Regions from separate parts of the Marisediminitalea sp. genome, predicted to be linked through region 3. Evidence: predicted binding sites of a transcription regulator. Region 3 holds the regulator's gene; each other region holds the start of a gene.
What was found. The regulator sigma-54, encoded in region 3, starts transcription at its own class of promoters, with help from an activator protein. The targets are predictions, from matches to a motif close to GTTGGCACGNNNNTNGNNT.

Region 1 (3,148 bases), on a different contig from region 3:
CAGAGTGGGCGATTTAGCAGACAGCAGCCTGATTGCCAGACCGCTGTTGCGCTACCGCGTTGTAAACTGTCTAAGTCAGTCTTATGCAATGCGCTTCGGTATTCCGAAAACGCTGGAAGATCTGCAGCATCACAAATTGATTGATTATTCCCACTCACTGAGTCAGCGTGCCGGCGAGTTTGAATATACTACTGTTGACGGCACTCACACCCTCACCATGCCAAGTGCCATCGCGGTAAATGGGACAGAAGCCTATTATTCTGCCTGCCTGAACGGCTTGGGAATAGCTCAGCTCCCCATTGTCGGTGTAGAGCAAGAGATTGCCAATGGTCGTCTTATTCGCGTTTTAGAAGAGTTCGAAGCGCCCGCTATGCCAGTAAATTTACTGTATCCCTCTAGACAGCAGTTATCTCCGCGATTAAAAGCATTCGCTGACTGGCTGGTAAGTATGCTGAATGATATTGGTCCCGATACTACGAACATCTGATATCCCGCTCCCGTTGGCGCTATACCTAACCACTCGAACGTATACCCTTTGTGAATGGTAAGGCATTGCCAGTCGACGCTTGCTCTCCTATAGTGTGAGTACGACCAATTTTCGATACATGACGACCTACATGACTATGCGCCGGTACCTACTTTCTGCCCTGGGCTTTTCGATGATGACGCTGAGCATGTCTGCTCACGCAACGTCGGCCCCTGAGTCACAGCCTGATATCACGACGTGCCCAGCATCTTTTTATGCCGTTAAAATTCATGAAGAAGCGCGTCAGTGTCAGCGTTTTGACGCACAGATGCCTGCGTCTATGGTGTATTTCGTAAATGACTCTACCGATGCACTGGTTGCATTTTATCTGGCACTGATGCCTGACCTGCACCTGAAAGGCGAACACAACGCCAGAATCCTGTTAACCAATGACGCAGGTGACGTTCGCGTGGTGGTATCCCCCGACGGTGAGGGTGCACAAATCGATATTTTAGTAGTTGCTGACACCCAAACCTCCACCGAATCATCAGCTGCGGAATAGCCCTTAACCTCTCCTATCATTATTGGCATTGCCTTTGCAATTTCTTCAATACGTTCGATAACGGCGCCGGAAAAGTCATTTTTTTGACACTTCGGACTGATACACATTGAGGAAATTATGGAACTTGCCATTGTCTTATTTATGTTACTGATTGTTGTTGCGATTGGTGCGCTTAAGCTCGCTGATCACGGTGTGAGTTTTCCTTTCCGTAAAAAGCAGCAACTGTTTACTCAGGTAGAACACACGTTTATTAATTTGCTTGAACAAGCCGTTGGCCGGGAATTTCGCATTGTTTCACGTGTGCGACTTAACGACTTACTGGCGGTGCGCAATTCAGCGAACAAGCGTCAGGCGCGTCAGGCTCTGCTACGTGCAGGCAGTAAACAACTCGATTTTGTGTTGTGTCGTCGTGACGACATGACGCCGGTGCTGGCTATTGATTTAGTGCACAAGCAAGGCAAAGAAGGTTATAAAACCCAGCGCGACTGGTTTGTAAGCGGCGCACTGGATGCAGCTGGCATTCCCCATGCGCGGTTCAAAGTGAAATCAGGCTATTCGGTAGAAGAAGTGCGTGAATGCGTTGAAACCAAGTTACTGCCTTTGCGTAAACAGCAGGCTAAACTGGACGCCAGTAAGATGAATCCACCAGCGCCGAAGCGCCCTACCCGCCCGGTTCGCTCAAGCCGTCAAGCAGGTGGTCAGCAGGTCGCTGCTTAAACTCAACAATACCCTCCAGGCAATACCACACTGGTTATTGCCTGGTTTGATAAACAACAGTTAAATGATCCGGAATAGGTACGTCGGCAGGGAAAAATGCCACCGTGCCTTTATGCGTTGAAATATACGCCAGTAAATTCTCGACATCCTGCATTTCCTTTGGCGGCTTTGAACGCCCACTAAAACGCATTTGCGACCAGTACGACTGGATCCTAGACTCCGTCAGACCAATGATTTTGGTATTAAATACCGCTCGGGTTAAGGTTTCAGGCGGTAGCGACACCGGCTCTAGCACCACGTCAATAGTGTTACCCATAAACAAGTTTCTGACTTCGCGCTTGTCCAGCCGGATATTTTTATTTTCGACGTTAGCAACAACCACCACATCCCGGCTTTCAGCCGCGCTCTCACCGGAGCCTATTGCCCCCCAACATACCAGTATCAATGACAACTTCATAAAATATCGCATCAGAACACAAACTCCATTCCAAATTGATACAAGTTCGCCCGCTCATCAAACGCACTTGCTGCGCTTTCAGAGAGTGGCTCAAAAGTAGAAATACCAACTCCGCCCTGATAATGACTTACTTCAGCTTTAAATGCCACATTTACGCCCGCGTCCCATCTTACGCCAAGGGTCAGACTCTTTAAATCAGACGCCTTGGTACGCTGCAGCGTGGTGTTATACGCAATGAATAATTGATCCAGCCCGGGGTTAACACCAAACGGTATTTCATTGACTGGCTCAACTTCTGAAGTAATGAGATTTGCAAATGTTATGTGGGCTGTAACCGAATCGAATATATAGCCACCCTGAACGTAGTAACTGGCAATGTTAGGCGCCAAAATGGTATTGGACGTAATCTTCATCCATTCCCAGGCCAAATGATAGTCGAACTCTTCGTAAATCGCGCCTAACTGATAAATATCAAATTCGCCCTCCATGGTAAGCGAGTTGGCACTCTGCACAAACCCGGCACCTCGCAGAAGATTGGCGAATTCTGTAATTTCTTCTAAATCCAACGCAAAATCAGCGGTGATATACGAAGACCGAAGTTTAAGGTGATTCCCCACAATGGCATTGAAAACCACGCCCTGCAAATTATCGATGTCAGTGGGATAACGCTTTTGTTGAAAGCTCGTATTCCCATTGTAACGACCGGTGTAAAGCTCAATCGCACCGCTTACCTGACCCAGAGAAAACCGGTGAATACCGCTCAGTCCTTCGTACTGGTTAAACAAAAAGGCGCTGTAGAGTTGTTGCGGAGGAGAGAGCCAGGCATAAGCAAAGCCGACATCCAGCACATCGGAATAATGGTAAAAGGGCGTACGCATCTTGCCCGCTTTAAATAACCACTGAGAATTTGGTTCGTAAGTCAGGTAAAACCATTCAATGCCTGAGT
Region 2 (3,148 bases), on a different contig from region 3:
AGATGCGAATATGCCAGTTGCGGTGATTGAAAACGCGTGTTGTAATCAACAACAGGTCATCGCTGCGACGATTAGCGATATAGTTCAACACGTTGCGCAAGCAAACATGACAGGCCCTGCACTGGTAGTGATAGGGCATGTGGTCAATGCTCGCCAATCTGTTTCTTTAGAGCTGCTTAACCAATCTTATGAGAAGCTTGCCATTTAGCGAATATATTAAGGCCCTTGGCAAAGGGCAAAAGGGTGCGCGTCATCTGACGTTCGACGAAGCCTATGACGCCATGGGACGCGTACTGGACAACAGCATTGCACCGGAACAAGCCGGTGCGTTCTTAATGTTGTTGCGTATGCAAGAAGAATCTGTCGAAGAACTCACTGCCTTCATTCGCGCTTGCCGCGAGCGTTTACCCAAAGACTTATCCCGGTTACAGGTGCAGCTTGATATCGGCTGCTATGCCGGTAAGCGCAGACAACTCCCCTGGTATTTGTTCAGTGCGGCGTTACTGGCATCGGAAGGCGTGAATATTTGTTTGCATGGTGCATCTGAACCCGGTTCCAAACGTTTCTACGCGAGTCATGCTTTGCCTGACCTGGGATTATCACTTGCACAATCCATCGAGCAAGCTGTTAATCATCAGGCCGTTTATAACGTTAGTTATCTGGATTTAGGCATTGCCTTACCTGAATTAGACCGTTTGATAAAGCTGCGTGAACTGTTTGGTTTGCGTTCCTGTGCTAATACCTTGGCACGTTTACTTAACCCTAGCCATGCGCCATTTGCAGTTCAGGGGGTTTATCATCTGCATCTGGATGAACGTCATGCCGTGGTGAATGAAGCGTTCGAGCAGGCATCTTTGGTGTTTCGGGGGGATGGCGGGGATCCAGAAGTGAACACTGAGCGAGATACTCACCTCTATTTTACCCGGGACGGTAAAACCCGTGAAGTGATCTATCCTGCTTCACCGGGTTGGTCGATGAAAGAGCGCGATGTAAGTACATCAACCATGTTGGCTGTTTGGCGTGGAGAGCAAGACCACCACTACGCTGAACAAGCGGTCATCGCCAGTTTGTCGGCTTATCTGATGTTACTGGAAAACATAGCACTGCCTGAGGCGACGACCAGAGCCAGCGATATGTGGGCAGGCCGCAATACTCAACGGTTGCCATTCGAAGCACGTTAGTTTCTTTATTCTTTATCCCATAAATTGACTGCCGCTTACTGCGGCAGTTTGCTTTGTATCCCGTGCTAAATTCGTCATCAAATTTAACCTGCCTGGCGACTGTTCCCGCTACGGTTTGATGATATTCTGGACGTTCATCGCGATTTTTTGCACGTTGATCGTGCGATCGCGGTGCAAACTCACGCCCCATGTTGATCCATTGCCTCTGCTTTGCGCTGGTCTTTTTGCACAGCTTTTGTACAAAACGCACCGTCGTGACACAAATAATGTCAATCAAAATATGTTGATAAAATGTTAAGTCTATGACTTTGTTTGATTTATAAATTTTGGCACCAATTATGTATTAGTAAAGTCAGCGAATGCTAGCACGCTAAAGCACACAACTTATTTTCGTTTCTGCTTTATGAGAGAGCAGAAAACAGGCAACGAAGCCCGCCAGTAATGATGAGTCATTACTGGTGGGCTTTTTTTTTGGTTTAAGGAACGCACATGTTACACAAACAACTAAAAACCAGGCTTAAACAAATTACCTCTTCACTGGTAATTGCTGCGTCAGTAATGGCTTCTTCAGTGTCTGGTGTCGCAAATGCGGAAGACATTGGCTGGCCGGAAAAAGAAGAGCTGAAGTTCGGTTTCATCAAACTGACCGATATGGCACCTCTGGCTATTGCTTATGAAAAAGGTTACTTCGAAGACGAAGGCCTGTATGTAACACTGGAAGCGCAAGCGAACTGGAAAGTGTTGCTTGACCGTGTCATCGACGGTCAGCTGGACGGCGCGCACATGCTGGCAGGTCAGCCATTGGGTGCAACAATTGGTTTTGGTACGCAGTCTCACATTATCACAGCGTTCAGTATGGACCTGAACGGTAACGGTATTACTGTTTCGAATGATATCTGGGCAGAAATGGAAAAGCACATTCCGCAAAAGGATGGCAAGCCTGTTCACCCAATTAAAGCTGATTACCTGAAGCCGGTTGTAGACAGCTACGCCAGTGCGGGTAAGCCTTTCAAAATGGGTATGGTATTCCCGGTTTCTACCCATAACTACGAACTCCGTTACTGGTTAGCTGCTGGTGGTATTCACCCTGGTTACTATGCGCCTCACAAAGGTGATACGTCTGGTCAGATTGACGCACAGGCTCTGTTGTCTGTAACGCCTCCACCACAAATGCCCGCGACTATGGAAGCCGGTACCATTTATGGCTACTGCGTAGGTGAGCCTTGGAACCAACAAGCGGTATTCAAAGGTATTGGTGTACCGGTTATCACTGACTATGAAATCTGGAAAAACAACCCGGAAAAAGTATTTGGTGTAAGCAAAGCCTGGGCTGACGAAAACCCGAACACACACATTCGCGTGGTAAAAGCGATGATCCGGGCTGCAATGTGGCTGGATGCGAACAACAATGCAAACCGTCCTGAAGCCGTGAAAATCCTGGCTAAGAGCAGCTATGTTGGTGCGGATGAAGACGTTATTGCAAACAGCATGACCGGTACCTTTGAGTACGAAAAAGGCGACAAGCGCGAAGTGCCTGACTTTAACGTGTTCTTCCGTCACAACGCGACTTATCCGTACTACAGCGATGCAATCTGGTACCTGACGCAAATGCGCCGCTGGGGTCAGATCTCAGAAGCGAAGTCTGATGACTGGTACAAAGAAACTGCCAAGAAAGTTTATCGCCCTGACATTTATGCCCAGGCTGCGAAAGCGTTGATTGCTGAAGGCAAAGCCTCACTGGCGGACTTCCCTGAGTTTGCAACCGAAACCGGCTTTAAGCCACCGCAAACTGAATTTATCGATGACGTAACGTTCGACGGTACCAAACCTAATGCGTACCTGGAACAGTTCAGCATCGGTCTGAAAGGCGACACGGTTCTATAAGCCGTGTCCATGAAAGAGGGTTACATTGATGAGTAAATCAGCAAGCGTTGTTAGTCAAATTGGCCAGATTCGAAGCAAAAATG
Region 3 (3,148 bases):
GCCAGATTGTGGGTTTACTTGGCCCCAACGGTGCAGGTAAAACCACGACCTTTTACATGATTGTGGGTTTGGTACCGCTGGATAAAGGCGATATTCGCATCGGCGATATGGACCTTACACGCCATCCAATGCACGAACGGGCCCGCCACGGTATTGGCTATTTACCGCAGGAAGCGTCGATCTTCCGCAAGCTCAGCGTGTTCGACAACATCATGGCCATTTTGCAAACCCGTAAAGATTTAAATGCAGAGCAACGGCAAAATGAAGCCGATGCCCTGCTTGATGAATTCAATATTAACCATATACGTAATAGTACAGGGATGAGTTTGTCGGGTGGAGAACGCCGCCGTGTAGAGATTGCCCGGGCTCTGGCCGCTAACCCGAAGTTTATTTTACTGGATGAACCCTTTGCAGGTGTTGACCCAATTTCGGTTAATGATATAAAGAAGATCATTCAGCATTTACGCGACCGAGACATCGGTATTTTGATTACCGATCACAACGTGCGCGAAACCCTTGATGTATGTGAAAAAGCGTACATAGTGAGTCAGGGTGAACTTATTGCACAAGGCACCGCTGAACAGGTTTTGAGTAATCAAAAAGTGAAGGATGTATACCTGGGTGAGCAATTCAGGCTATAGTTAAGGTAAACATGAAAAAGCTTGATGCGTTACCCCATCCAATAACAGGGCGTTAAGAAAAGAAGTAGATGAAACCATCTTTACAACTCAAATTTAGTCAACAACTTACCATGACGCCGCAGTTGCAGCAGGCGATTAAACTGCTGCAACTTTCTACGTTGGACTTACAACAGGAAATTCAGGAAGCGCTGGACGCCAACCCGTTGCTGGAAGTTGATGAAGGCAGCGACAACGACACTATCGAAAAGAGCAATCTGGATGCCGACAACGACGTGCAGCCCAGTGCAAGTAGCGAAAGCCTGGATACCAACGAAGCATTAGAAAAAAACGAGCTGCCCGACGAATTACCCATCGACAGCACCTGGGATGAGTACTATTCAGCAGGCTCTGCGCCCGCTCCTGGCCCCGCGTCCAACGACGACGAACAAATTTTCCAGGGTGAAACCACCGACAACATTCAAGACCATTTGCTGTGGCAAATGCGCTTAACACCCTTTAGTGACGTGGATCGCGCTATTGCCATCGCCATCATCGACTCAATCGACGAATCAGGTTATTTAACAGTTAGCCTGGACGATATCCTTCAGAGCGTTAATACTGAAGATGAGATGGAAGAACTGGTTGAATTGGACGAGGTGGAATGTGTCCTTAAACGCATTCAAATGTTCGACCCGATTGGGTCAGGCTCGCGCACGCCTCAGGAATGTTTGCTGGTCCAGCTAAAACAATTCGCAGATGACACCCCCTGGCTGAACGAAGCCAAACTGCTAATCGAAGAATACGCCGACCTGCTTGGCAGCAAAGATTATCGAACCCTTATGCGTAAATCGCGTCTGAAAGAAGACGATTTGCGCGAAGCCATGCGCTTGTTACAAACACTGAACCCGCGTCCCGGCAGTGCCTTGATTACCAAAGAGCCTGAATACGTGATCCCGGATGTGTCGGTAACCAAACGCAATGGCCGTTGGGTAGTTGAACTCAACCCGGACAGTTTACCGAAGCTGAGTGTAAATCAGCAGTATGCGGCCATGAGTCGCCAGGCGAGAAACAGTTCAGATTCACAATTTATACGCTCGCACATGCAAGAAGCAAAATGGTTCATTAAGAGCCTGGAGTCGCGTAACGAAACGCTGATGAAAGTTGCTAATTGTATTGTGCAACAGCAACTTGGCTTTTTTGAGCACGGGCCGGAAATGATGAAGCCCATGGTACTGAATGACGTTGCGGAAATGGTAGACATGCACGAGTCGACCATCTCGCGTGTTACGACTCAAAAATACATGCACACACCGCGTGGTATTTTTGAGTTGAAGTACTTTTTCTCGAGCCACGTTGCCACTGAGTCAGGCGGCGAGTGTTCGTCGACTGCAATCCGTGCATTAATTAAGAAACTGGTTGCCGCAGAAAAACCCAGTAAACCGCTCAGCGATAGCAAGATTGCTCAATTGTTGGCTGATCAAGGCATTAAAGTTGCCCGGCGGACAATAGCAAAATACCGGGAATCACTTTCGATTCCACCGTCTAACCAACGCAAGAGCCTAATTTAGGCCGAAATATAAGGAAGACGAACTATGCAAATTAATCTGACTGGTCATCACGTCGAGATAACCGATTCTTTGCGTAATTATGTTGATACTAAATTCAGTAAGCTGGAGCGACACTTTGATCACATATCCAATGTACATGTGATCCTTAACGTAGAAAAATTGAATCAAAAAGCTGAAGCCACCGTTCACCTCAGTGGTGCAGAAGTGTTTGCTTCGTCTGAAGACTCCGATATGTATGCAGCAATTGATAGCATGGTAGACAAACTGGATCGCCAGGTTATCAAGCATAAGGAAAAACTCAAAAAACATTAAGTCACCAACCTTATGAATATACAAGCGTTAGTGAGCCTGGACCGCACCGAGTGTGCGGTTCAGTGCAATAGCAAGAAGCGAATTCTTGAAATCATCAGCGACATTGCTGCTCAGACAAATCCCGAAGTCGAAAAAGAAGCCGTGCTGAGCGCGCTGCTTGGCCGGGAGAAGGTGGGCAGTACGGGTATTGGCAACGGTATAGCCCTGCCCCACGGTCGCTTACCTGAATTAACCAAAGTCACGGCGGTTGTGGTTACGACTACCCCAGCTATCAACTTCGACGCCATTGACGACAAACCGGTCGATATTTTCTTTGCCATTCTGGTACCTGAAAATCAAACGGAAGGCCACTTGCAGACTTTGGCAACAATCGCAGGTAAACTCAGTCAAAAAGAGATTATTAAAGCTATCCGCGGCGCCGAGACCAAAGAAGAGGTAATCGCAGCTCTGTGTGATGGTTGATACACTGGCTAACAAGGAACCAGGCTACACATGAAACTCATCATCATCAGCGGGCGATCTGGCTCAGGTAAATCCGTCGCATTGCGCGCACTGGAAGATCTGGGCTATTACTGCGTCGACAATATTCCGGTTAACCTGCTTCCGACGCTCACCCATACCGTGGTCGACGAGTACGATCAGGTTGCG
Region 4 (3,148 bases), on a different contig from region 3:
CGCTGGCCCACTGGCTAAATACCCTGCCCCAACAAATGGACGACTGGTATCGCAGCGCGTTGCACGGTGAGTTCAAGAAGTGGCAAAAGCTGGTTGATAAGTTACCTGCCATAGAGGCTGATAATATTGACCTGTTAAACAGCGTCACAGTAAACAACAATGCCCCGGTGTCTGAATATCAACAGAAACACATTGAAGGTTTACTGAAGCAATTTATGCCCTGGCGAAAAGGCCCGTTCCATATCCATGGCATTCATATCGACACCGAATGGCGTTCTGACTGGAAGTGGGATCGGGTAAAGCCCCATATTGCGCCGCTGGCAGGGAAACAGGTGCTGGATGTTGGCTGTGGAAGTGGTTATCACCTGTGGCGTATGCGCGGAGAAGGCGCAGCTAATGTTTACGGCATTGACCCCACACAGCTGTTCCTTATTCAGTTTCTGGCGACTAAACACTTCATTGGCGACGCGCCAGTACACTTGTTACCTCTGGGTATTGAACAAATGCAGCCGCTAAAGGCGTTTGATACAGTGTTTTCCATGGGTGTACTATATCACCGCAAAGATCCCATGTTGTTTCTGCAACAATTGAAGGACCAGCTCAAGCCAGGCGGGCAATTAGTATTGGAAACCCTGGTTGTCGACGGTGATGAGAACACGGTACTGATGGCCGGAGAACGTTATGCGCAAATGCGTAACGTGTGGTTCCTGCCGAGTTGCGAGGCGTTAAAAGTATGGTTGACGCGCCTTGGATTCGTCGACTGTAAAACCGTCGATGTCAGTGTTACGTCTATTGAAGAGCAGCGTGCCACACCCTGGATGACAAACCACTCTCTGGTCGACTTTCTCGACCCCAATGATCACAGCAAAACTATCGAAGGTTATCCTGCCCCTACTCGCGCCGTGATCACAGCAACAAAGAAGTAAATCCTTAAAGCGGCCTGTGCCAACAAAAACTGGCCGCTTTGTTGTAAATTTTACACAGCCCACACTTGTCGATGTGGCTTTTATTCTGTGGCGCGACAAGCAATTCGACAAATATTTCTTCACCAACCACTGCAAACGACCAATTTTTGTGCAACACTGGCATTTGGCTCATTATTCATCGCTGTACGATCGGGTTTTATCTAACTTTGGCACAGATGTTGTAGGCATCATTAACTAATCACCTTAGAAACTGTGCTATCAGCTCATAAAATAAGGCAGCGCCATGGATATTTCTTTATTTCTTGAAGAACATCAGCTCCCGGAAAGCTACAAAGACATCGCACAAAAATGGTTCATTCCATTAGCTGAGGATTTAGCAGAGCACCAAATTGGTGCAAAGAGTCCCTATTTCGTTGGCATCAACGGCTGCCAGGGGTCTGGAAAATCAACGCTGTGTGACTTCTTAGTGTATTACCTTTCACAGCATAAAAACCTGAAAGTCGTGTCTCTGTCGATGGATGATTTCTATCTGGACCAGTCCAGCCGCAATGCGTTGGCGGTAAAAGTTCACCCATTGCTGGCTACCCGCGGCGTGCCTGGTACCCACGACACAAGGCTGGCTTTAAAAACGTACGAACAGCTTGGTCTTTACGGCACGGCCTCCATCCCTCGATTCAACAAAGCAATTGATAATCCTTTTCCCGTTACAGAATGGCCTGTGGTGAATACCCCGGTTGACATTGTATTGATGGAAGGATGGTGCTGGGGTGTTATGCCACAAGCCGAGGCGGCGCTTTCGGTGCCAGTGAACACCCTAGAGAAAGAAGAAGATTCATTGGGCATCTGGCGCCGTTTTGTTAATCGTCAGCTCGCTAATCACTACGTACCACTGTATGCCCGAATGCAAAGCTGGGTTATGTTAAAAGCGCCGTCGTTCGATCAGGTGTATCAATGGCGTACAGAGCAAGAGCACAAATTAGCCGCCCGTGTTGGCAGCGACCATCCCGGTATTATGTCAGACCAACAGATAGCGCGTTTTATACAGCATTATCAGCGCTTAACTGAACATGGATTAGCCACTTTGCCGGCAAAGTGTGATTATGTGTTTCACCTGGATGCACAGCGCCAAATACAACAAGTAGAACAAAAAAGAGAAAAGGTAGTTGAATGAAACAGTCAGACACTGTGATTTTTACCGACATGGACGGCACATTGCTCGATCACCATACATACAGTTTTGCCGCCGCCGTCCCCACGTTGGATAAGTTAAAAACGCAGGGCACGCCCGTGATCCCGAACACCAGTAAAACGTTTCTGGAAATGGTTGAGCTGCGCGAAAAAATAGGTCTGAAAGGCCCGTTTATTATTGAAAATGGTGCCGCTGCATTTATTCCCCACGGCTTTTTTGAGCAAAAGCCTGCGGGTACTACCTGGCAGGACGGCTTTTGGTGTAAGTCGTTTATATCGTCCAAAGGTTACTGGCTGAAACTACTTGAGTTAGTAAAAGCCGATTTTGCAGCAGAATTCACACATTTCAGCGAAATGTCGGTTCAGGAAATTATGGACGCAACTGGTTTGAGCGAAGAAGACGCGCAACTGGCTGCGAAACGTCAATATGGCGAACCCGTGCTTTGGCTTGGCACAGAAGACAGGAAACAAGCGTTTTTACAAGCCGTGAAAGAACGCGGTGCCACACCGCTTGAAGGTGGCAGATTTATTCACATTTCTGGTGAGTGTACCAAAGGTAAAGCCCTGCGCTGGTTTATGGAGGAATATCGTCGTCAAACCGCAACCGATGTCACGTCATTGGCACTGGGCGACGGCAAAAACGACATTGCGATGATGGAAGCGGCGGATATTGCAGTACGCATTGCCTCTCCCACCCATCAGCCTCCTGCCCTCAATAAAAAAGATAATGTTTATACCAGCACCTTACTCGGCCCTGAAGGCTGGACAGAAATGCTCACACAATTGCTTTCATTGAAAGATTAGGAGGACACATGGCCGATTTTTATCAAAACGGTGTAGTTACCACGTTACACAACCTGGCAAGCCGCTCAACAGAAGCGCTTGAAGCAGAGTTGCTGCGATTCTCGCAAAAGCGTCCGATGGCACTGATTCTGCCTTCACTGTTTTCAGAACTGGAAGGGCCAGCGCTATCCCATATCGTCGACGAACTGGTAGATGTACCTTATTTGTCGGAAATTGTAATCGGTCTGGAT

Region 1: the regulator sigma-54 is predicted to act here: its motif matches at 1,050-1,068, upstream of AC4MRN_RS15325 (DUF2726 domain-containing protein).
Region 2: the regulator sigma-54 is predicted to act here: its motif matches at 1,507-1,525, upstream of AC4MRN_RS01185 (CmpA/NrtA family ABC transporter substrate-binding protein).
Region 4: the regulator sigma-54 is predicted to act here: its motif matches at 1,132-1,150, upstream of AC4MRN_RS04890 (kinase).

The regions. Positions count from the first base shown of each region.
Region 1 is NZ_CFIDRX010000134.1:8,046-11,193, forward strand. Features, by position in the region: gene AC4MRN_RS15315 (LysR family transcriptional regulator) at 1-487, shown strand, start outside; gene AC4MRN_RS15320 (hypothetical protein) at 618-1,028, shown strand; gene AC4MRN_RS15325 (DUF2726 domain-containing protein) at 1,146-1,745, shown strand; gene AC4MRN_RS15330 (hypothetical protein) at 1,780-2,214, opposite strand; gene AC4MRN_RS15335 (hypothetical protein) at 2,214-3,148, opposite strand, start outside.
Region 2 is NZ_CFIDRX010000004.1:14,337-17,484, forward strand. Features, by position in the region: gene cobA (uroporphyrinogen-III C-methyltransferase) at 1-208, shown strand, start outside; gene AC4MRN_RS01180 (glycosyl transferase family protein) at 189-1,181, shown strand; gene AC4MRN_RS01185 (CmpA/NrtA family ABC transporter substrate-binding protein) at 1,740-3,065, shown strand.
Region 3 is NZ_CFIDRX010000069.1:9,488-12,635, reverse strand. Features, by position in the region: gene lptB (LPS export ABC transporter ATP-binding protein) at 1-641, shown strand, start outside; gene AC4MRN_RS10625 (RNA polymerase factor sigma-54) at 710-2,188, shown strand; gene hpf (ribosome hibernation promoting factor) at 2,213-2,500, shown strand; gene ptsN (PTS IIA-like nitrogen regulatory protein PtsN) at 2,513-2,962, shown strand; gene rapZ (RNase adapter RapZ) at 2,993-3,148, shown strand, end outside.
Region 4 is NZ_CFIDRX010000021.1:28,798-31,945, forward strand. Features, by position in the region: gene cmoB (tRNA 5-methoxyuridine(34)/uridine 5-oxyacetic acid(34) synthase CmoB) at 1-926, shown strand, start outside; gene AC4MRN_RS04890 (kinase) at 1,210-2,097, shown strand; gene AC4MRN_RS04895 (HAD-IIB family hydrolase) at 2,094-2,918, shown strand; gene AC4MRN_RS04900 (glycosyltransferase family protein) at 2,927-3,148, shown strand, end outside.